DNA from 3 places in the Enterococcus malodoratus genome. Region 2 is predicted to be linked to each of the others. Evidence: riboswitches for the same ligand, from Rfam matches in the RefSeq annotation. Region 2 holds a riboswitch; each other region holds the start of a gene.
What was found. A riboswitch is a leader RNA that binds a small molecule or an ion and turns the genes downstream of it on or off. The one in region 2 is predicted to bind thiamine pyrophosphate.
Positions count from the first base shown of each region.

Region 1: it holds a riboswitch for thiamine pyrophosphate, as region 2 does, so the genes downstream of both, thiW (energy coupling factor transporter S component ThiW) here and thiT (energy-coupled thiamine transporter ThiT) in region 2, are expected to answer to the same signal.
Region 3: it holds a riboswitch for thiamine pyrophosphate, as region 2 does, so the genes downstream of both, tenA (thiaminase II) here and thiT (energy-coupled thiamine transporter ThiT) in region 2, are expected to answer to the same signal.

Region 1 is NZ_JAQDPG010000006.1:236,426-244,705, forward strand. Features, by position in the region: gene PGP85_RS11905 (MFS transporter) at 1-450, opposite strand, end outside; gene PGP85_RS11910 (winged helix-turn-helix transcriptional regulator) at 595-948, shown strand; gene thiD (bifunctional hydroxymethylpyrimidine kinase/phosphomethylpyrimidine kinase) at 1,031-1,849, opposite strand; gene thiE (thiamine phosphate synthase) at 1,846-2,475, opposite strand; gene PGP85_RS11925 (hydroxyethylthiazole kinase) at 2,466-3,284, opposite strand; gene thiW (energy coupling factor transporter S component ThiW) at 3,281-3,802, opposite strand; TPP riboswitch at 4,014-4,103, opposite strand; gene gloA2 (SMU1112c/YaeR family gloxylase I-like metalloprotein) at 4,252-4,641, shown strand; gene PGP85_RS11940 (nucleotide pyrophosphohydrolase) at 4,713-5,006, opposite strand; gene PGP85_RS11945 (helix-turn-helix domain-containing protein) at 5,027-6,550, opposite strand; gene PGP85_RS11950 (ASCH domain-containing protein) at 7,273-7,659, opposite strand; gene PGP85_RS11955 (macro domain-containing protein) at 7,745-8,254, opposite strand.
Region 2 is NZ_JAQDPG010000006.1:36,581-44,860, reverse strand. Features, by position in the region: gene ruvB (Holliday junction branch migration DNA helicase RuvB) at 1-927, shown strand, start outside; gene PGP85_RS10915 (TetR/AcrR family transcriptional regulator C-terminal domain-containing protein) at 939-1,514, shown strand; gene PGP85_RS10910 (2-hydroxyacid dehydrogenase family protein) at 1,517-2,485, opposite strand; gene PGP85_RS10905 (low molecular weight protein-tyrosine-phosphatase) at 2,539-2,997, shown strand; gene PGP85_RS10900 (hypothetical protein) at 3,070-3,432, shown strand; TPP riboswitch at 3,501-3,599, shown strand; gene thiT (energy-coupled thiamine transporter ThiT) at 3,649-4,245, shown strand; gene PGP85_RS10890 (hypothetical protein) at 4,284-5,054, opposite strand; gene PGP85_RS10885 (class A sortase) at 5,321-6,025, shown strand; gene PGP85_RS10880 (patatin-like phospholipase family protein) at 6,180-7,808, shown strand; gene PGP85_RS10875 (YdbC family protein) at 7,840-8,055, shown strand; gene PGP85_RS10870 (YicC/YloC family endoribonuclease) at 8,089-8,280, shown strand, end outside.
Region 3 is NZ_JAQDPG010000002.1:18,307-26,586, reverse strand. Features, by position in the region: gene PGP85_RS03445 (amino acid permease) at 1-1,395, shown strand, start outside; gene PGP85_RS03440 (precorrin-2 dehydrogenase/sirohydrochlorin ferrochelatase family protein) at 1,426-1,878, shown strand; gene PGP85_RS03435 (TetR/AcrR family transcriptional regulator) at 1,939-2,523, opposite strand; gene ilvN (acetolactate synthase small subunit) at 2,533-3,033, opposite strand; gene ilvB (biosynthetic-type acetolactate synthase large subunit) at 3,026-4,705, opposite strand; gene tenA (thiaminase II) at 4,828-5,484, opposite strand; TPP riboswitch at 5,644-5,735, opposite strand; gene PGP85_RS03415 (DUF2268 domain-containing protein) at 5,797-6,708, opposite strand; gene PGP85_RS03410 (DUF2087 domain-containing protein) at 6,859-7,587, shown strand; gene PGP85_RS03405 (VOC family protein) at 7,616-8,053, shown strand; gene PGP85_RS03400 (arginase family protein) at 8,085-8,280, opposite strand, start outside.

The DNA.
Region 1 (8,280 bases), 200 kb from region 2:
CACACCCGTCACTGTCGCTACAGTTAAACCAGTAAACATGATGGCGATCGCACTTGCACGTCGTGAAGGTTCTACGACATCAGCTGCGATAACCGTTGATACCGACATAAAGATTCCATGAGCCAACGCTGCTAAAATACGACCCAGTAATAAAATCATAAAGGTTGGTGCAAAAGCTGCCAGCAAATTTCCACCAATGAACAATGCCATGATACCAAGCATCAAATTTCGACGATTCCATTTTCCTGTTAAAACAGTCAGCAATGGCGCGCCGATCGTAACTCCTAACGCATATAAAGAAACAGTCAAGCCCGCTTGAGCCAATGTAACGTTGAAGCTTTTGACGATCATCGGTAAAAGTCCAACACTGATAAATTCAGTCGACCCAATCGCAAAGGCGTTGATTGCGAGAGCTAGTAAAGTTAAGTTTGGTGATATTTTCTTTTCCATGTTGTTCCTCCAAAAAAAGTATTTGTAACCTACGAGAAGATACTATATACTGTTGATGACCTTTTGATAAGTACCCACTTTTTTGTACTATAGGTACCTTTTAGTAACTTTTGGATCATATCAATGTTTTTAGGAGGAATTTTTTTGGAGAATCGTGCATATATGATTGGTGTCGAAGCAACAATGGATGTTATCGGCGGAAAATGGAAACCCATTATTCTTTGTAACCTTCGTCATGGACCAATGCGTCCCAGTGATTTGAAACGCGGAATTACAGGGATCAGCCAAAAAATGCTGACACAACAGCTGCGGGAATTAGAAGACGACAATATCATTGATCGCAAAGTCTATCAGCAAGTCCCACCGAAAGTCGAATATTCATTAAGCGACTACGGCCGCAGTCTTTCAGATATTTTAGATAGTCTATGCAGTTGGGGCGAGCAGCATGTCTCCCACTTACAAGAACAGGGACAAGATATTTGTTTGAAAGCAAACTAAAAAGAAGTTGAGACATTGAAGTGCGAATAGTTAGATTTTTGATCTAACTATTCGCACTCGCTTTACATGCCCAACTTCTTTTTTATTTGATCACGATATCATCTGTCATTTTTGCCCAATGATTGGTTGGTCCATGTCCATGACCGACGAAAATTGGTTGGCTGATCGCTGCTTGGATAAATTTCTTTCCAATAATGATCGCCTCTTTTAATTCCACCCCTTTGGCTAATTCAGCCGCTATACACGCCGAAAAAGTATCACCCGTTCCATGTGTATTAGCTGTAACAACTCTTGGAGCACTCATCCAAAAACTTTCTCCCGATGCCAATAAGACAAAGTCCGCTGCCTCTTCGTTTTGGCTATGTCCGCCTTTAACGACGACATTTTTTGTTCCTAAGACCTGTAATTTTTTGGCTGCATCAATCATTTCCTGGTCTGTAACGATCCGCTGCCCAATGATCACTTCTGCCTCTGGCAAATTCGGTGTAACGATCGTGGCTAACGGTAATAATTGTTCATTGATGGTTTTCACGGCATCACTTTGCAGCAAGTGATGGCCGCCCTTTGCCACCATTACTGGGTCAACAACTAGCGGGCCAAAGTCGACTTCTTTTAGCTTCTTAACCACTGTTTCTACCCGTTCCACGTCTGCCAGCATCCCTGTCTTTGCAGCTCCAATCGCAAAATCTGCTGCTAATGAATCAAACTGCTCTTCAATAAAGGCACTTGGAATCGCCATGCTATCTTGCACGCCATAGGTATTTTGCGACGTCAGTGCCACGATAATACTCATGCCAAAAGCTTTTCGCGCTTGGAAGGTTTTTAAATCTGCTTGGATTCCTGCTCCGCCGCCGGAATCAGAGCCGGCGATCGTTACGACTTGAGGTGTTGCATTGATCATTTTTGTTCCTCCAATACTTCTTCGATTTTTTGTTTTAAATGGCGAACCTTTTCCCCGACATCCTTCGCCCGCATGATCTCACTAACGATCGAAACACCTGCGATGCCCGTTCCGCAAAAATCGATCAAATTGTCTTCTTTAATCCCGCCGATCACAACACTTGGAATCCTTACAGCCTCATTGATAGCTTTCAAGGTTTCAATCGAAGTCAATGCAGTATCCTTGGTTTTCGTTGAAAAAATTGCTCCGATACCCAAATAATCTGCACCCGCTTCTTCGGCTTCCAATCCTCGTTCCACGGTCTTTGCTGAAACGCCCAATATTTTTTCTGGGCCGATCATAGCTCGGACGATCTCTACCGGCAGTTCATCATCTCCGATATGGACACCTGCCGCATCAACTGCCAAACAAATATCCACTCGGTCATTGATGATCAATGGTATCTGATACCGATCCGTGATTGCTTTTACCTGTAAAGCCAAATCATAAAATTTTCCTGCCACTAATTCTTTTTCTCGTAATTGAACAAGTGTCACACCATTTTTACAAGCCGCATCAATCACCGATAAAAATTCTGCCTCGTTAAAATCATAACGTCCAGTCACAAGATATAACGTTAAGTCCATTGTTTTTCCCATCCCTTCACCGCAGTCCACCAATTTTTTTCCATCAGAATCGACAGTTGGTTCAACGTTTCCTGACGGAATGCGGCCAAGCCAATCAGGTCTCCTGCTTGCTCTCCGCAAAGATTAAAATAGCTGACCGCCGTAACAGCTGCATCTGCCGCACTCACTCCATTCCCTAACAGAGCCGCGATCAATGCTCCGACGATATCGCCTGTTCCAGTAAAACGATCTAATGCTGGCACCCCGTTCTTCAAACACCAAATACGCTTTTGATCAACGATAATATCTTGACTGCCAGTGGCTAAAAAAATCGTATTTGGATAGGTCGCTGTTAATTTCTGCATTGCTTCTGATAGCTCTTCTATAGCTGTCTCACTTTGATCTAATACACTGCCGTCTACTCCTCGAGCATAGCTCGGCAATCCGCAAAAATTCCGCAACTCAGAAATATTTCCCTTCACCACAGTTGGTCGTTCTGCGACTAGCCAGCGTCCGACCTGATCGCGAACCTGGCTAACACCGTATCCAACGAGATCAATAACTGTAGGCTTTTGTAGTTTTTTGGCTAGTTTACTAGCGGCTACCAAACTTTTTTGCCGTTCTTCCGACAAATGACCAAGATTCAACAGCAAACTGTCTGTCTGCTGAAACAACTCTTTGAACTCTCTTGTATCCGAGGCCATGATCGGCTTTGCGCCTACATACAGCAAGGCATTCGCCAGTGTTTCGCAAGTCACCTCATTCGTTATACAATGAACTAATGGCGCATTCTCTAACGGAAATACTTTTGAAAAATTCGTTTTGATCATCCAAACATCCTCTCACTCAAAAATAAGCGCTGCCAACGTTTAAAAATCGTCGTCTCCTGCAGCTTAACCAACACGACAAAGGCAATTGCCGAACCAATCAAAGCCGCACCGATAAATCTTGGGGTGTAAATCAACCAATACAAATCACTTTGACTCCCGGTGAACCAGACCATCACAGGATACGACAATAGTGAGCCGATAATCCCTGTGCCCACAATTTCACCTATCATCGACCAGACCAGCCTTTTTCCCAAACGATAAAATAGTCCCGCAAAAAATGCCCCAAATACTGCACCGGTTAAAGCTAACGGCGGAATGCCCAACATCGTCATCCGAATCAAAGCACAAACGAATGCCATCGCAGTTCCATAGATTGGCCCCAACAATACTCCAGCGATAATATTCATGACACTGGACATCGGTGCCATCCCTTCGATTCGCATTAGTGGTGACAGAACAACATCCAACGCAACCATTAAAGCCAGTAATGTTAATTTGTGGATTTTATTTTTCTCCACGACAAATACCCTCCCTTTATTAGAGAAATGCGCAACAGACATCCAAAATTAGCTAACGTAAATTTGAATGATCTTTATCCGCATACCTTTTCACTAATCCATGCTGCAAAAATAAATCACTTCGCCATAACCTGATTAAAATGAAATCGGCAAAAAAGAGTGTCTGAAAAGACAGAAAAACCCAACCAAAATAAACTGGTCGGGTACGATTAGTTAACTAGCTACATTTCCCTGCGACAGTCTTAACTGCATCAGGTTCAATGGGTATAATCTCAGCTAAACAGCACCCCAAATGTTTCTCTTCAATTGCTTGGAGTATAACATACTTTTTTTAATTCAACTAGCGTATACGGAGAAAACAAACACGGATTATTTTGCTAGATCACTTCTTTGTGTTAGAAAATTTTCAAACATCCTTTATACTTAGAGAAAATAGAGAGGATGTTTTTATGTCTAAACCAGATTTTTCGGCGATCCATCATATCGCCATCATTGTTTCTGACTATCAAAAAGCGAAGCACTTCTATGTTACTGTACTCGGTTTGCCGATCATTCGCGAAAATTTCCGTCCGGAACGTCAAGACTACAAACTAGATTTACAGTTAAACGATGCGGAACTAGAAATCTTTGCTGTACAAAATCCGCCAAAGCGTCCCAGTTTTCCTGAAGCAGCCGGTTTGCGCCACTTGGCATTTAAAACAGAGGATATCGAAGCCACCATCGCTTATTTAAACAGCCACGGAATCGACTGCGAGCCTTTGAGAACCGATGATTTCACAGGCGAGAGGATGACTTTTTTCTTTGATCCGGATGGTCTTCCGCTAGAATTGCATGAATAATAGCAAAAACATCCCTTTCTAGAGCAAAATCATCTACTCTAGAAAGGGACATTTAACTACTCCTGAAATTTTTATACTTCTTCCACAGGATATTTAATCGCATTTTTCTTTAATTTTTCACTAATGATCTCATCAATATCAAAATCCAAATTATCCGCCATCATATAAGAATAGATCAGTACATCGGCCAATTCTTCTTTTAAACGTTCCGTTTGCGTGCGCGCTTCTTCAGAATCCTTCCACTGGAAAAGTTCTAACAGCTCTGCAGATTCCAAACAAATCGATAAAGCAAGATCTTTTTCGTTATGAAACGGACGCCAGTTTCGTTCATCACGAAATTGATTGATTTTTTCCATGCTAGTCATACGTCAACCTTCTTTCGCTACTATTCTACCATAGAAACAAAGTTGCGATTTTTTTCAAGCTCATTGATCATTTCTTGAATCCAACGTGTACTTTGTCTTGTCAGAAAAGGATCGATTACAACTACTGGATAGTCCACCGGCAGTCCTTCTGCGGAACCCGTCGTAATCAAGCAGTCATAATGCCTCAACTCATTATGTAATTGGAAAGTGCCGCCAGATAATTTTTCAAAATTGACGATCATTAAATTCCCATAGATCGTATCAGAAATTTGCTTTGCTAAAAAGCTTTCTTCTGTTGGTGTTAAATCAGATAACAGCAGAATCTTCAGCAAAGGTTCCTGGCTAGCCAACCATCTCATACTCTGTTCTTCTGTCGTGATCAATAAGTAAGTATAGTTTCGTACAAAGTCTTCTTCCTGATACATTTCGTATTTATCAACAAACCTCTGTACCAAAGCCTTCACTTTTTCCAGCCCGCAGTTATAAACTTTTGAAACCTCGGACAAAAAAACAGTTCGATTACGCCGCAACAAGCACACATAACTCCCTTGTGGATTGTAAAGGTAGAAATCATTTGATAGGACAGTTGCCAAATTGATTTTACTTTGTCTATCCAAATGATAACCCAGCATTTCATTATATTTTTCCACTAGTTCATAATGGCGGGTAAATAATTGCTGGTATTTTTCATTGTCCTTCATTGCAAGTTCCCGATGGGGCGTACTGAATACGATAGAATCAGAAAAGATTAACCATAGACCATCACGTACTATTTCCGGCGTCAAAACAAGGTCTGTCGCCTCTCTGACAGCCTGCTTCAATGCCTTAAAAGATAATTCCATCGGCAATCGAAATCCTGCCGTTCGTAATTCTTGTTTAGGATACCTATGCCCATTTTTAATTCGCCAAATACTAATATAGAAATTGTAGACTAAGCGTTTTTGAAAGATATATTTTTCATGAATCTGATTGATTTTAACCAAATCCTGCACATATCGTTCAATGATGTGATAATGCTTGGCGGGCAATTTAGGCAAGGTACTCTCAAAGGCATTTTGCCGTTCGCTATAAAAGCGAAAATAAAAATTGCGAATCTCTCCCTCGTCACCTTCCACCCGCAACGGACGGTAGCACAACTCCATCCCTGCTTGAGTCAATGTCTTTTCGATTTTCTTTAAATAGCGTTGCGTATTTGATGAACTGAGATACAGCTTTTTAGCCAATGCCGTGATGTTTTCGCATTCCTCATACAATAGTTCTTCAATGATTTGAAATTCAGGATTGGTAGTTAAAATATTGGCATACAGATTTCCCAGACTGACTTTTTTATCAATAACTAAACGATAGAGACCTTTTGTCTTCTTAATTTGAAATTTCGTATGGCCTTCATTAATCAATTCGATATCATTCAATAAAATTGGTAATGAGCAATTCAGTTTGTTCATTAATTGATCGCTCGACCAACCATCACGACGATAATATAGTTGTTCTAATAGCGCTAATCGTCGTTTGTTGCTTGTCCCTAAAACTGCACGAAAGTCCATGACCATTCCCCTCTCAAAAGAACGCCTTCGCTTAAAACTATCTACTCTTTCCCCTTTAACCGACGACACATCCGAAAACAAGTTTTGGTATTATATTAAAGAACGCTGGATCAATGATTAATAACCTCATTCTGTGCTATTTCCTCAACATTAATTCAATTTTTAATTATAAGAAATGCCAAACACTTGTAATCTTTTTTTGTTGTTAACAAATAATAATATAAAAAAATGATAATGGCAATTTTTGTTAAAAACATTCAAAATACACAATTCTAAAATTACTTTTTTTTAATTTAAGGAAAAAAAACGGAAAAAGCTCTTTAAAATCGCAAAAAAGAACAGAATTAAGCGATCTTTTGGCGTATATCCAAAGGAATAGGCCCACCCATTAACAGAATTTATCAAAAATTTGTTTTCACCATTTTCCCAAATTTTTTCAAAAAATGAAAAAACAAGAACTAAATCAGTTCTTGTTTTTCATTTTCTAATTAATTTTCTGTTTGTTGTATATGACCACACTTAATGAATATACCTGTTGATGGCAAGAAACCGCCTTTTGAACTATTGGGTTGTTAATCTCTCGCTCACACCAAAGAGAGCTTTAGCCGCCTCAAATTCTTTATCTTCATCAATGACTGAAAAACGTTGGGTGCTTCAAATAAAAATAAAAACACTCATTATCTTAAATGAGTGTTCGTTATTCTTTCTATTTCGAAAGGAGTCTAATTGACTAGACTCAAATAATAGTCTTGCCAAAATTTTTCAGTCACAACTTTTTCACCATCTTCAATGGTGAATTCCCCCGTCTCTGGTTCAATGATTCGGTCATCCGGCACATGATACAAACGTCGTTGCCCCTTAATGGGGAATGGCTTGATACAGCGAACATTCGCAAAAACCCATGCATACGAACCTTCGTCCAATTGTTTTACATCCACAAGATCTACAATACAGACAGCATGCCCTGATATACAGTCTGGCGTTTTAATAGCGGTCGAACAAATCAGTAATGGACCGCGATAGTGTGTAGACCACGAACGATACTCTTCTGTTTTTTTTCCTGAAAGAATTTCCATAACTGGCGCTGGATGGATTGAGATAGCTTTCAAAGCATTCGCCTCACTTTTGCATATTTACTATTATCTTATCACTTTATCTACGATCTAATAGAATTAAATTAACCGTTTACATATATTATCTTAAATTTTTTTTTTTCAGAATTTTATCAAAGAGCGGCAGCCAAAATTCTTCATAAACGATTACATAGGTTGTAACCGCATGATTTTCAGCTCTAGCAGCTACCTTATAAAGAACATAAGCTGCGGTTTCTTTTGGGTAGCCGTAAATTCCTGCACTTAACACTGGAATTGCGAGGGTAGACAGCTCGTATTCACGAGCCAGTTGAAAGACTGTTTCATATTCAGAATACAGCAGCTCCTCTTCATTATGCTTGCCATCAATATAACGTGGTCCTACCGCATGGATCACATAAGTCGCTGACAGCTCGAATGCTGGAGTGATCACTGCCGTGCCTGTCGGTGTTCCACCAATCGCGGCCATTGCCTGCTTTAATTTAGGACCTGCGGCTTGGTTAAGAGCCCCATCCACACCTCCACCAGGAATCAGCGCCGAGTTTGCTGCATTGACGATTGCATCCACTTGAAAATCTAAACGGGAAATATCTCCTAGTGTTACTTTGATCATTGTTCTCCGCTCCTTTAATTAGTTTT
Region 2 (8,280 bases):
TATCTTGCACAATATATCGGACAAGACAAAGTCAAACAGGAATTGACGATCTATATCGAAGCAGCGAAAAATCGGCAGGAAGCTTTGGACCATGTCCTGCTTTATGGACCGCCCGGTTTAGGGAAAACAACGATGGCGATGGTGATCGCGAATGAAATGGATGTTCAAATTCGTTCTACCAGCGGACCGGCCATCGAACGTCCTGGCGATCTAGTCGCGATTTTGAATGAGTTAGAGCCAGGCGATGTTCTATTTATTGATGAGATTCATCGTTTGCCGCGCGTGGCGGAAGAGACCCTGTATTCAGCGATGGAAGATTATTACGTGGATATCATGGTGGGACAAGGACCAACGGCACATCCGGTTCATTTTCCGCTGCCGCCGTTCACGTTGATTGGAGCCACGACGCGAGCTGGGATGCTGTCGGCACCATTACGGGATCGCTTCGGGATTATTTCGCATATGGAATATTATGAAGAGACGGATTTACGAGAGATCGTTTTACGCTCAGCAGATATTTTCCAAACGGAGATCGTGGAGGAGGGCGCTGTCGAGATCGCACGCCGCTCGCGAGGCACACCGCGGATCGCCAATCGCTTGTTGAAACGAATTCGTGATTTCGCTCAAGTTCAGTCAGATGGCGTGATTGATCGGAAAGTCGCAGATCAGGCTTTAGGACTGCTGCAAGTAGACGCAGCGGGATTGGATTATATTGACCAAAAATTATTGAAGACAATGATCGAACTGTATCACGGCGGACCGATCGGCTTAAGTACATTAGCAGTCAACATCGGTGAGGAACGTGAAACCGTAGAAGATATGTACGAACCCTACTTGATCCAAAAAGGTTTTATTAAACGGACACCACGGGGGCGCATGGCGACACCGTTGGCTTATGAACACTTCAACTACCCTTATCAAGCATAGAAGGTGAAAAAATGGCGGAAGGAAAAGCGACCAAAGAAACAATTGTCAAAGCGTTAGTCGCGTTGTGCCAAGAAAAAAATTATGACAAAATCACTGTTCAAGATATCAGTCAAAAGGCCTGCTTGAACCGCCAGACATTTTATTATCACTTTAAGGACAAAAATGATCTGCTCCACTACGCCTATTATCGCCGGGGCCTGCAATATTTGGTTTCAGACGAGCTGGCGTTGACGAATTGGGAAGAATCTGTTCTGAAGATGTTAAAGGAAATGCAGATCTGTCATCAATTCTATTTGAATACGGTGACGGCGATCCCCAAAGTATTAACGAAAGAGTTTAATGAACTGGCGAAACGCCTATTTGTACGCCTATTTGATGAGGTTGATCAAGAAGGTGAGCTCTCGCAAACTGACAAGGAATTTTATGCCCGCTTCTTGGCCCATGGCTGCGGCGGAATTTTGATCGACTGGTTACTAGCCGGAGCGGATCAACCGCCAATTACAATTGCGGCACAATTATTTCGTTTTGCTAAGGACATCGAGTTTTTTGCTTATCGCTTATATGAAAAAGACTGGAACGAGCGTTAAGCTCAGTCCAGTCCATTTACGATATATTTGATTGGTTGTTGATTGATTAAGGCAATCGCATTTTTCACAACGATTGCGGCCATTTGGTCGCGTGCTTCTACACTGGCATTACCGATATGCGGAGTCAAGATGACGTTCGGCAGCTCTTTCAACCCTTCAGTAACCTTGGGTTCGAACTCATAGACGTCCAAAGCGGCACCGGTAAGCTGCTGGTTTTTTAAGGCTTGAAGCAGATCACTCTCATTGATTAGAGGTCCGCGTGCGGCATTGATCAAAAGGGCACTGTCTTTCATTTGTTTAAACGCATCGCTGGTCAATAAATGATGGGTGTCCTCGGTTAACGGCGCGTGCAACGTTAAGATATCTGCTTGTTGGATCACTTCAGCCTGTGAATAATAGGTTGCCTGTAATTTTTCTTCTAGTTCAGAAGTTAATGGGTGACGCTGGTTGTAAATGATCTTCATGCCAAAGGCGTTCATCATTTGCGCCAAGGCTTGACCGATCTTTCCCATGCCGATAATTCCCAAAGTTTTATCTTTCAGTTCATGACCTAAGAAAAATAATGGAGCCCATCCGTCAAAGCCTTTGCCGTGCATCAAATGATCCCCTTCAACGATGCGGCGAGATAAGGCGATGATCAAACCAGCGGTCAATTCCGCTGTCGCATTGGTAGAGACTATGGGTGTATTTGTTACATAGATTTTCCGCTCTTTTGCATAAGCGCTATCGATATTGTTGAAGCCTGCTCCGAAGTTCGCGATCAGTTTCAATTTTGGTGCGGCATCGATGACATCACGATCGACTTGGGTTGAAAGCGGACAAATTAAAACTTCACAATCAGCGACGTTTTCGATCAATTCTTCTTTCGAAATCAACCCGTCGCCTTCATAGACCTTATATTCAAGCGCTGCTTCTTTTAATAATTTTGTGCCAAGCTCAGGCAGTTTGGCGGAAAGATAAATTCTACTCATTTACGATCCCTCGTTTCATTTCGATAAATTGACTATAGCACAGGAGGAATGACATGAAAAAGATTCTATTTGTTTGTATGGGAAATATTTGCCGTTCACCGATGGCCGAAGCGGTTTTTCGGGATGCCTTCCAAAAGCGGCAGGATGATAATTTCCAAGTTGATTCAGCGGCCACGAGTCGTTGGGAGGTTGGAAATCCACCCCATCGCGGAACACAGAAACTGCTATCGCAGCATCACATTTCGACCAAAGGAATGCGTGCCCGGCAAGTGACCACCGAAGATTTTTATAATGCCGATTTTATCATCGGGATGGATCAAGAAAATGTCAGCGATCTTCAAGCGATAGCCCCAGATGGCACTGAGAACAAAATCTATTTGTACTTAGACCTTGTTCCCGGTCATACGGGAGAAAGCATCCCTGATCCATGGTATACCGGTAATTTTGAAGAAACCTACGATTTAATTCAAAAAGGTTTAAACGAATGGTTAACTTTTCTGGAAAAGGACTAGATTCCTTGTTTTTTCCCAGAAATTTAAGTAAAATCAAACTACGCAACCATGCTCTTGATAGGAGGAAGCTGAATGACTAAAAACGAGAAGCCTAAAAAGAATTTAATTAAGCTGTTTTCGAATTCATCGTATCGTTTCATCTCGGATTTTTTGAATGATTCTGCTGAAAAACGTGCCCAAGAGCAAGCTAACGAGAACATTTTTCTCAAACTGAAGATGGCGGCTCTGCAAAATAGTTTAGTAGTCATTCAAGTGCAAGACGAAAAAGATGAAGAAAAATTTCAAACGATCTCAGGGTGGCTGCCTAAAGTAGTGACCAATGATTCTATCGTTATTCGGACCCAAGAGAATCAACTGGTCATGTTGACAATTGATCGGATCAAAAAGGTGACGACCTTATCGCCAAGCGGTGATCAGGAAAGTATCTCACGATAAAAGTACTTTATACATTTACGAGTGATCAGACATCTGGTATACTCTGAATGTACTAAAAATAGAATAATACTTTCGCAAAGGGGAGCCCTCGGGCTGAGATTGAGATTACTCTAAACCCTAGTACCTGTTTCGGTTATTCGAGCGTAGGAATTGTGATGAAGTAATGATAGTTACTTCTCCTTTGTGGACTGTATGTTCAAAAGGAGGAGTTTTTTTATGAGTAAAACCAACAAAACAAGAATCATGATCGAAGGGACAATCGTGGCAGCATTGGCTTTCATGCTTTCATTGATCCCAACAACGATCGGCAGCAGCTTTACGGTATCATTAGGAATGATCCCGATGGTCCTATTCGCATTGCGGCGTGGAGTAAAACCAGCGTTGCTATCGGCCTTTATCTGGGGAATCTTGCATTTTCCAGCGGGGGATGTTTATTTTTTGAGTGTCATTCAAGTATTAATTGAATACCCGATCGCATTTACCTTTGCTGGATTTGCCGGAGTATATGCCAAAAAAGTTCAGCAAGCAATACTTGCCGACGACATGCAGGCCGCACGAAAAAATATCGTCTATGGGACCTTCGTTGGAACGGGCGCCAAATTCTTTTGGCATTTTATCGCCGGTGTCGTTTTTTGGGGCAGTTATGCATTGTGGGGCATGAATCCTTGGATCTTTTCATTTGTGATGAACGGTGCCAGCGGTTTGGCAACAGCAATTGTGACAGCGATTGTCGCCGTATTGGTAGCTGAAAAGGTACCACAATTGTATTTGCCGAAGGACGGTAATCTAATTCAAAAACGAAGTCACCAATAAAGAAAAAGCATTTGTCCCAAACGGGACAAATGCTTTTTTTAACGGAATGAGAAGACAGGGTCATCATTCTCCACATCCAAAGACCAAAGCTGTTTGGATGTGTCGTAAGTGATCTCTGCGATCTGTTGTTCCTTCTTATAGTTTTTCGGACTGCGCCGCCATCCCTTTTCATCCGATAAAAAGATGGGGATGTGGTAGATTTTATTTTTTAGTTCAGACTGGTCGAGGCAAAAGATTGCACCCTCTTGCAAGATCGGATATAATTCCTTCAACAGTTCGCCGTCAAGCGGTGCAACGGAAGAACCTTTACGGAAAAACGAGCGGCGATCATTGACTTTTTCCAGAACGATGCGAGTCAACTTGCTGGCAAGGATGCGGTAAAATTCATCCAAGTAGCGATAATAAACACGCATAGTTTCATTGCCTAAATTGAAATATACAAAGTTGTTTTGTAATTTATAGAAAAAGGGAGAATGCAGATGCGTCCGCATATGCCCAAAATAAAGCAATTCTGATATTTCTAATGGTGTTAACTCTTTCAACATCGCGAGATCATTAAAGTCGATCCACTTCGTTCCTTTTGACTGAGTGAAGACTTTGTTGTTAAAAAATTGTTGGACTTGTTCAGGACTATTTACGACCTTTAAGCCGGTATGCGGTTCATATTCTCCAGCTTCTGCGACAGGGTCTAGCAATAACAAATGTTTAGGGTGATGGACAATTCCGTCAACAAAATCGTTGGGTGAAAAACCTTTTGAGAGTACCGCATTACTTGTGGAATCGATATATGCAAATAACGTATCTGGCACAAATTTTCACCCTTTCTAATAGTCGTCACAATCATTTTAACTCAATAATAAAAAAAAAGCTCGTATCTTTTATTTTAAAATTAGATTACAAATGCCTTAAAAACTGCAACATTGAAGGCCCTTTTTAACATTTAAAATCATTTTAATAAATAACGACTTCTTAATGCATTTATTTCTTTTTTTAATTTTTTTCTATTAAGTGAATGTAGTGTCACTTAATAGAAAAGAGTATGATATGATTGATGCGAGAGCGCAGGAGGTTTGGGATGAAGAAAAAAAGAAATTGGCTGATAAATATTTTTCTTTTCTTATTACTATTAGTAGGGTTAGCTTTGATTTTTAACAATCAAATCAAATATTTTTTGATGCAGTATAATGGTGATCGTTATGCCGTCGCGAAAATGGATCGCACGGAGATCGATAAAAATCTGCAAAAAGACGCATCTTTTGATTTTGATGCGGTACAGCCGGCTAGTACGGAAGCAGTTTTACAAGCACAGTTAGACAATAAACGCTTACCTGTGATTGGCGGGATCGCGATTCCGTCTGTAGAAGTAAATTTACCGATTTTTAAAGGACTATCTAATGAGGTTCTTCTATATGGTGCGGGCACTTTGGCGCCAGATCAAAAAATGGGTGAAGGCAATTATGCTCTGGCAAGTCATCGTGCCGATCGTCCAGGACTTTTGTTTACTCCGCTTGAAGGGGTAAAAGAAGGTGATTTGATCTATCTGACCGATCTGCATAATATCTATACGTACAAAACAACGCTAAAGGTTCGGGTTCAACCGACAGAAGTGAAGTATTTAGATGTCCATCCGGACAAACAGCAAGTCACTCTGATCACTTGCGGCGAGATCGAAGGTGTGACGCGGATCATCGTGCAAGGGGATTTAGTTGCTATGACCTCTGTCAACAACGCGACAGACACGATGCGCAAGGCTTTTGAAATGGAACAGCGAACATATTAATTTTAGCGGTGACAGAGGCGAGTCATTTCTGCCCTGCTTTTACTCAAAAAACTTCAAGGCCTGCCTTGGAGTTTTTTGTTGCGGGAAAATTTCTGCTATACTGGAACAAACATGCTGAATTTATTTGATAGAGGACAAATCAAGGGAGGAAGCGATGGAGTTAAAAAGAATTTTTGTCTCGGATTTGCTGGCGTCTTGGAAAAAATTTCAACAGACACAGTTGCTGTTTCCTTTCTATCCATCTCATGGACAGGCTCGCTCAGAGTTTTTAGCGGCGGTTAAGCGTGGAGAAGGATTTTGGCTGCAACGTAAATCCCAATGGCTGTTAGTAGATAAAATAGATAAGGATAATACATGGCAAATTAATAATTTGCTGATCTCACTGAATCTTGGCTGGCAGACAGCCTTTTTATTGTTAGAAAATGCTGCTCGTCAAAAATTCAAACGAGCATTATATTTGAAACTTGAGGCTAATTTGATTTTGCAGCAATGGTTAATTGACCAAGGTTATCAACTCTTAGATGGACTTTGGCAAAAAGAATTGGTTTACCACACAGGTTTGGTCTTAGGCGGCGGCGGTGCCCGAGGTGCTTATCAAATTGGTGTTTGGAAGGCTTTATTGGAGAAAAACATTCAATTCGAGGTGATCACAGGAACCTCGGTTGGCGGGTTAAATGGTGCGTTGATCGCACAAGGTGATTACAATCAAGCCTTGGCATTGTGGGAAGAAATCGAGACCGATAAAGTCTTGGATATCACCTTCAAAGAAGTGGAAGAGCTGGATTTTTCAGCTCAAGTGGATCAACTGCGTACGTTTATTAAAGTCTCTTTGCAGCAACGGGGTGTCTCTTCAGAGCCGCTTAGAGGGTTATTAGAAGAACGTTTAGATGAACCAAAAATTCAAACAGGCTGTCCGTTTTACGTTGTCACGACGAAAGTGCCAGCTTTCCAAGAAGTGATTGTCTCACTCAATGAATGTCCGGCAGAAGAAATTATCGATTGGCTGTTAGCCTCTGCTGCTTTTTTCCCAATGATGGCGATGGCAAAAATTAAGGATGATTATTATGTAGATGGCGGCTACCGCAACAATTTGCCGGTCGATATCGCCTTGCAAAAACCGATCACCGAACTGATCGTGGTAGATGTTCATGGTCCTGGTTTGGATAAAAAATATCGCTTACCAGATAATGTTGCTGAATTAGCGTTGGCGAGTCCTTGGGGATTGGGTGATTTGCTGCTGTTTCAAAGTGCTCGCTCATCAGAAAATATCGATCTAGGCTACTTAGAGACAAAACGGGCATTTGATGAACTTCAAGGCTATCGCTACTTTTTCAGTTGCCACTCCAATTTTGAAATGATCACAAAAGATTTCTTACGCTATGCAAAAACAGAGATCATTCTCAAAAAAGAAGCGTTGTATCCCGAATTGCAAAAGTTTTTTGGAACACACGTACCGACAGAAATGCTCAGCCTAGCCTTTTTGGAATTTTTTGCCTACTGGGTAAATGTCTCACCAGTACAAGTGTATACACCGCAGGAATTTATTGAAACGATTTTGCGGCAGTTTGAAATGCCGATCAAATTAAGCGCAACATTTTCAGTGCAAGAGCAAATTGGCGATTTTATTGAAAGCCATAATGTTTTTTCTGATTATTATCAGGTCTTGCAAATTTATCAGCAGGAAGGGTCTCTAGAAACCTTTTATCGACGTTGGCCGATTCCAACGCTGCTGGCACTCTTTTTTAAATACATTCGAAATATCAATCTTACTATTGGAAGTTAACCAAAAGTAAGAGCAACTAGGAGGAAGTATCGTGGCAGAATTTAATTATGAAATCGTAGAAGAAATCGCTGTTTTATCGGAAAATCCGAAAGGCTGGCGGAAAGAATTGAACTTAGTAAGCTGGAATGAGCGACCACCAAAATTTGATTTGCGGGACTGGGCGCCAGAGCACGAGAAGATGGGTAAAGGCGTTACGTTGAGTAATGAAGAATTTGCTGCTTTAAAAGAGGCTTTAAGCAATATGTAGTCCACGATTTAATAAAAGAAGGGAACAAATCAAATGAAAAGTATGACCGGTTATGGGCAAGCGGCGCAAACCAATGAAGCTTACGAGTTGAACATTGAATTAAAAAGCGTCAACAATCGTTTCTTAGACTTGCAGATTCGCATGCCTAAAGAATTGAATCCTTTTGAAGCTCTGATCCGTAAGATTGCGAAAGAAAAAATTCAACGAGGACGAGTGGATGTCTTT
Region 3 (8,280 bases), on a different contig from region 2:
TTTATTAGTGCGCTTTTTTACTTTATTCCTTATGCTCTGATCGTCGCCCAATACACAAAAAAATACGCGCATCGTTCAGGAGCAATCTATGATTGGCTGAAAGAATCGCTTTCTCCAAAAGCGGCTTTTACAACTGTTTTTTTGTGGTATAGTAGTTATTTTATTTGGATGATCAGCTTATTCATGAAGATTCTGATTCCCCTCTCCATTCTTATTTTTGGAAAAGACAGAACAGCAACAATTGACTGGTTGGGATTTTCTCCGCAATTTTGGTTGGCGCTACTTTCAATTCTGGCAGTGCTTTTTATCACTTGGATGAACAAACGCGGGTTTCAAGTAATTTTTAGATTTTTGCATATCAGCGGCTATGCGATGGTTGGTTTGCTGGTACTTTCATTAGCAGGAAATCTGATCTTGATCGTAAGAGATCCCGCTCAAGTATGGATAAATATCCATCACAGTGTCTCCATTCCAAGCTTTTTCCAAGAGTCTTCCAACCGATTATTGTCTCAACTGCCCTTTTTCATTTTTTCAATTACTGCCTTTGGTGGTTTGGATACTATTGCAAGTCTTGCTGACAAAACAAAAAAAAGCCGAACCAGATTTCCGCGAGCGGTAATCATCAGTTCGTTTGTCGTGTTATTATTATATGTTAGCGGTATCATCATTTGGAGTTGTGCGAATAATATTGAAGGCTTGCGAAATACGACTTCTCTTCACCTCGGAAATTTAATGTACGGTGTCATGGACCAGTTGGCAAAAACGTTAGCCGTTAGTTTCAATCTATCTGCTAAACATACCTATCTATTATCACAAATTTTTATTCGCTATACTGCCTTGACGATGGGACTGGCCTATATCAGTCTGCTTAGTTCTATCAGTTATGGTCCATTAAAGAGTTTAATCAAAAGTACGCCTAAAGTATTTTGGCCAAAATTCTCGGCACTAAATAGCAATCAAATGCCCGAAAATGCTCTTTGGATTCAAGCAATTCTCATCTCATTATTTATTGGTCTGCTTTCTTTCAGCAATACCTTTCTGTCTGAATTGTTTAATCAATTAACTTATATGACCAATGTTTCAAGAGCAATCCCATACTTTATTGTTGCTGCCAGTTTTCCCTTTTCTATTAAAAAGAGGGTGATTCAACCATCCTCGTTAATTGTCAAAAATAACTATTTGAACTACAGCCTGTCTATCAGTGTATGTGTTTGTATCTTTGTCGCAATTGCCTTTCAAATTTACGAGCCTTTGAAATTAGGAAATTACCTGAATTTTTCTACATTGCTTTTAGGACCAGTATTCTTTGGTATCCTCTCACATTTTATCTATTTTCGATTTGAACAAAAGAAAGCGTTGATGCTACTTTCAAAACAGAATGGAGACAATCGGTGATTGGATCTTGATTGGTAAAGGAGGGAAAACATGTACCCCATTTTGATCGATATCAAGCAGTTTTCGGTCCTAGTGATTGGCGGCGGAAAAATTGCCACCCGAAAAGTTTGCGGATTGATTGAGGCAGGTGCAAAACCAACTGTAATAGCGCCGAAATTTTCGGAGACATTGTTGAATGCTAAAAGGAACGGTTCTGTCATTTTACGAGAACGGTCCTTTCAATATGGCGATACAGCTGGTTTTCAAATTATTTTTATTTGTACAGATAATCAAGCGGTGAATCGAGCTATTTTAAATGAAACTACTCCTCGGCAGCTGGTGAATGATACAACGAAGCAACAAAATAGCAATTTTTTTAATATGGCATTTATAAAAGAAAAAGACTTCGGTATCGCTCTAACGACAGCAGGCGAAAATCCAACCAAGACGAAACTGTTGAAACAAAAAATTCGTGTTCTTTTAAAAAATATTTCTTTGGATTAACTTATTAAGGCAAAAAAAACGTTTGAATACACGCTTTTCCATTGATCGGAGAAGTGATATTCAAACGTTTTGTTCATTTAAGCCTTCAACAAATTGGGAAACAGCCTGAGAAATAAAGTGCTCTGCTTCTATTTGGTACTGTTTCTTATTGGAGTAAGCATGTAAAAAGGCAAAACCGATCATACTGGAGAAAATAACCTCAGCAGACGCTTTGGCATCACTGATCTGAAGTTTTTCTCTTTCTTCCATCGCACGTAAATAATCTTCTAACAGTTGAACAAAGGCCGTTGGAATTTTGTCCACATAAGGCATTGTTTCCTGATAAATATCCTGTGCGCGAAGCCCTAATGAGAATCGAACAATTTCTGGTGTTACCTGTTCAAAATAGTCCGCCATAATTACACGCAGATCCTTCGCTAAATCCCATTGAAACTGGTCAGAAATACCACTGCTTGCTGAAGGAATCCAATCTGCTTCTCGTAATGTCGCCAGCAATAATTCTTTTTTACTGCCAAATTGGCGAAACAGCGTGGCTTCATTGACATTAGCTTCTTTTGCGATATCCTTCGTCGTCATATCGCTGTAGCCTTTTTCCACGATCAGTTTCTTTGTCGCGGCCATAATATTGGTCCGAGTATTTTTCATACAACTATTTTACTCCTTTGTAAGACTAGAAATTGCCACACTCCCGCCGCGAATTACTTCAAATTCCTTTGAGACAAACTCGTGAATACAGTCGATCAACTCATTATTTTCTTTCTCACTAACGATACTCTCAATCAGGAGTTCCTCGTCAGATTGATCAATCATCGAAAAGCTGCGATCTTTTTGTATTAAAGCCAGTTTCTTTTTTATTTTTTCGGAATAATTAAGCTTTAGATACATGACTTCTTTGGCATGAATCGGGATAGTTGTATAATCGATCACCTGAATCACTTCAATCATATTACGAAGCTGGTGTTTAACCTGTTCAAAGGTTCGATCATCGCTGTAGAGACTAATCGTCATGCGCGAGGTATCCGCAGATTCTGTTTCTCCGACAGTTAAACTATTTAAATTATACAATTTTCCTGAAAATAATCCAGAAACCCTTGCCAATACCCCTATTTCATTTTCAACATACACACTCAACCATCTCTGTTCAGTTTTACTCATAAATAATCATTTCCTTTAAACTTTGACCCGGTGCAACAATCGGCAGAACTTTTTGCTCTGTCTCCAGCATGAATTCCAAAACCACTGTTTTTTCTTTGACCGCTTTCGCTTGATTGAAGGCTCCATCAATTTCTTCTATTCTGGTTATTCTATGACCTTCAGCGCCATAACTGTGGGCTAACGCAACGAAATCAGGAACATACTGTGACGTCTCCTTTTTTAGCATGGTATAAGAATAGCGTTTATCATAGAACATCTCTTGCCATTGTCTGACATTGCCCAAGCAGCCATTGTTGAAAATACAAACAATGATTGGAATTTTTTCCAGCATTGTCGTGGCAAGTTCTTGCAGATTCATTTGAAATCCGCCATCGCCAGTGATCGTTAGAACATCCATTCCTGGATTTCCTAATTTTGCTCCGATGGAAGCGGGAAAACCGAATCCCATTGTCCCTAACCCGCCTGAAGTCAATAATTGTCTATCTTTAGTCACTTCAAGAAATTGCGTCGTCCAAAGTTGATTCTGCCCTACATCGGTTACAACGATGGCGTTTGTAAAATGTTGATTGATTTTCTTGATAATGATTTCTGGTGTCAATCCTTTTTCTTTCATGTGAACTGGAACGGATCCGTCCATTTTTTTTACTTCTTGCAGCCAGCAATTGTGATCCTTAACATTCAGCGATTCGGTGATCTTTGGTAAAACAGTTTTTATATTGCCGACCATTCTGATAGAAGCATCCACGTTTTTGTCTATGATCGCAGGATCAATATCCAGATGAATCAGCTTAGCTGAACGACAGAAGTTCGCTGGATTTCCTGTCACACGGTCGTTCAAACGCGTGCCAAGAGCAAAGAGGACATCACTATTTATGATTGCTTGATTTGCGGCATAGCTTCCATGAATTCCTACGTTGCCAATGTAACTTGGATGGTTACTAGGCAGCGCACCTTTTCCCATGATCGTAGTAACAACGGGGATTCCGCTTTTTTCAACAAAATCCATTAATTCTTTGTGGGCCTTTCCACGATGCACACCGCCTCCAACGAGTAGGACTGGCTTTTTTGCATTGTTTAATAGTTCAACAACAGATTTGATTTCACTGGTCGGGATTTCCTGTATTTTCTGACCGCCGCGAATCGTGACCTTTTCTGGATATTCTTCTGAACCAAGCTCTTGTTGAACGTTTTTAGGGATATCTACCACAACGACTCCCGGTTTTCCTGATTGTGCGATCACAAAGGCCTTTTTCAGAATTGTGCCCAGTTCCACTCTTTTTTTGACAGTAACCGCATATTTGGCAATTGATCGGCTGATTCCAACCATATCGACCTCTTGAAAAGCGTCCTTCCCAATCAGATGTGTCGAAACCTGTCCGGTAATACAAACCAAAGGTGAAGAATCATACCCGGCTGTCGCAATTCCTGTGATTAAGTTAGTCGCCCCCGGTCCACTTGTGACCATACAAACGCCGACTTTTCCTGTTGAACGGGCATAACCATCAGCGGCATGGATCAGTCCCTGCTCATGCCTTGGCAATACTACTCGAAATTCTTCCCGCTGATAAAGTGCATCAAACAAATCAATCGCCTGTCCGCCTGGATATGCGAAACAAACTTCAACCTTCTCATTTACTAATGCCTTAACAACCAATTCAGCTCCCGAAATCATTTTACACGCCTCCTAATTAATGCAAGTGATTACTTGCATTCTATCATAGAACCGTCATTCTCTGTCAATTACTTTTTATAAAAAGAAAAAAGACCGTTCCTATTCGAACGATCTTTTTCGATCTACCATTTTTCTAACTTCGCAGCCATTTCCCAAAATGCGTATTCCATTTTACTGCTGATCACAAAAGCGTCGATCATTTTTTGCTGCTCCTCTTTTGGACTTTCCTCGTATAAACGATCTAAGAGAGCACGTTCCTTTTTGATCCCTTCAGCAGCGTCTTCACCAGCATAGGTTTCGATCCATCGCCGATACAGAGGGTGCGGTGAACCCGACTCAATTAGGCGAACACCAATCTCTTGATAAAGCCACGCACACGGCAGCATTCCCGCAAAAGCCGTATTTGCCGTGCCGTCGATCAGTTGCCGATACATATGAGAAACATAGTGATAAGCCGTTGGCGCAATTGGTGTTTCCTGAATTTCTTTTTCGTCAATCGCTAATTCTGAAAAGAATTCCTCCCGAATGGCCATCTCGCCTAACTTAAGATGTTCCGCATTTTCTCGCAATTGTGCCTGAACCTCTTCGTCCTTCGTCTGTTCTGCGATATAGCTATAAAGCTTGCTAAAATGTTCAAGGTAATAACGATCTTGCAGCAAATAATAGCGGAAAATCTCCGGTGCTAAATCTCCCGTCGCTAGTGATTGAACAAAGGGATGCTCAAAACTCGCCTCCCAATAATATGCCGCTTCTTTTCTTGCCAATTCTGTAAATGTCATGCCTATTCTCCCTTCTTAAAACCTATCAAAAACAAACAACTACTTTTTAATGCAACATAAAAAACCTCCTTGATTCTTAGTAGAATGAGCAGGAGGCTCTATGCCTAAAATAGACAGACAATAAGAAAACCCGGCCACAAATAAGCGGTCGGGTACAAATTTCTTAACATTACACATTCCCTGCGCCAGTCCTAACTGTTTCAGGTTCAATGGGTATAATCTCAGCTTCAAAAGCACCCCTAGTGTCATTCAATTGATAAAAGTATAGCATACCTATTTATAAAAAACGACTGCTATTTAACCGGTCGCGGATTATTCATCAAATATTCTTGATTCTTTTACGATTGTTTTACTAGGAGTCACAGTTGCTTCTGCGATTGTTTTGCCTGTATTTTTAAGATACGCTTTTACCAAATGATAGCCGATCGTATAGCCGGCATTTCTTGAAAGACCGACTGGTTGATATCCCTGCTCCTTCGCGACTTCATCGCCATACATATAAGCCGATACCTGATCAAATCCTCTGGCCTCACGCCCATTTTTCATTACTTCGATCGTATATGCCAGTTCTTCCGCATCGTATTCCTGCACCCACGGCCCGCGCTGATCAACTCCATATAAATCTTCCGCAAAAACTTCGGCTAACCCTTCAATAACTAAATAATCCTCCACGCTGACATCTCCATGATTGAAGGGTTCATAGGTAAAACGAACATTATGATTGAACTCATGAGCCAAGGCTGATTTCAATCTTGTTTGATTAAAGTCATTCGGGACGACTAGCAGCATAATATATCCCGGTATCCCGCCAAATCCGCTATACCCTTCACTTGCCATCAATACACCGTTTTCCGGATCACCTAATAAAATGTTCACGATAAACTCATCGACTGGAATCTGATAGCCGATCTCACTAAAACGTTGCGCACTTTCTTTGAACACTTGCTGATACTCGGAAAAGATATTGGTTCTTCTTAATGCTTCAATTTTTGTTTCAATCAAATCAATACTTTTGCGCGGTGTCCAAATTCCCATCATTTCTGACGCCATCACCACATCGTATCCCCCTGGTGTTTTCGGAAAAAGCGGTGCATTTAAATACTGCCACATTCCTTCCAGCGGCTGCATCATTTCATAACGAAACACATTCTCGTCGACAGATTCGCGAAGACATTTTTGATAAAACGCCAACGAATCAACGAGCGTTACCTTAAATTCGTTCATAGTCATCTCCCCCTTCTCTTTCATCATAAAGGTTGACGCCGCGTGAAGGTCAAGGAAAAAAGAGAAAAAACGGCTTAATCAAATACCAATATCGCAATCGTATTTGCAAACGTTTTATAATTATGTTAGCATTTATTCAGGAGGGATATTATGGAAAATGAATTGAAGATTGAAGAGATTAAAAAGGGCTATTCAAAAAAAGGCGATTTTCTTTTTCAATGTTTGTATTGCGATCAAACGTTTGATGATCGTTTCGTGTATCCAATCAATGGCTCAAACAGTCAGATGGCACGGGCTGAAGGCGCGATAATCTATCATTTAAAACATGAACATGATGGTTCCTTTAACGCGCTGCTGAACCTCGATAAAAATCAAACGGGTTTAAGCGATACGCAAAAGAACTTTTTGAACTTGTTTTCTAAAGGAATCGATGATCAAGAAATCGCGGAGCAGCTGAACATCACAACTTCCGCTGTAAGAAATCACCGCTTTAAATTTAAGGAGAAGAAGCGTCAGGCAAAAATTCTATTGGCCCTGCTAGAGTCGATCGATGAAAAGGAACAGAGTAATTTTGCCGCGAACTCTTTAATTGATTCCGATGAACGATTTGTATCCACTAAAAAGGAAAGAGAAAAAGTCTTCAATGTTTTTCTTGACGAACAAGGAAGAGCCACACAAATTCCAAAAAAAGAAAAGAAACGGATTATTCTGATTCAAAAATTGGCCGAAAATTTTGTTCCTGAAAGGCACTATACAGAAAAGGAAATCAATGCGATCATTTCTGAAATGTTCACAGATTATGTGACGATCAGACGTTATCTCATCGAATATGGAATCTTGGGTCGAACCGTAGATGGAACGACTTATTGGAAAATATAATAGGATTTTTTAGAAAGGCGGATTAGGAATGGTATTACCGATGAAGATCGATCATATGCAAGTTACAGTGAGAGATATTAATGAAGTTGAGTCATTTTACGATGGGCTGATGGAAGCTTTAGGTTTTGATTTGAAGAAAAAAATCAAGGTTTATTTAGCAGAATTGGATATGAATGTCATCGAATACCTCGACGGCTCCTATGATTTCGGCATCTGTTCCGCGCTGAAACCTTTTGAAAACGACACTGTACATCGAAGAAAACCTGGAGCGATCCATCATATCGCCTTTAGAGCCTCCTCCATAACCGAAGTTGATCGTATCTATCAAAAAGTTCTTGAGCTCGGCGCTGAAATTTTGGATGAACCACAGATTTTCCCTCAGCATGGTCCCAACTACTATGCCGTTTTTTTCAATGATCCAGACGGAATTAAATATGAGATTGTGAATAATGATGATCATTGTTGAACAAAAAAAGTCAGCACTCGCTGACTTTTTTCTATTCACTAAATATTTCTACACTCTCCAACGTTCTCCGCAGATTTATCGCATCCCATGGTAAATGTTCGCCAATACTAAATCCGACAATCTCAGTTTTTTCGGAAACATCCTGAATGATTCGTCCGATTTGATCCAGTGTCATCGTTCCGATCGGCGCTGGGAATTTTTCTAGGTCTAAGTAGGGCTTGCCCGGA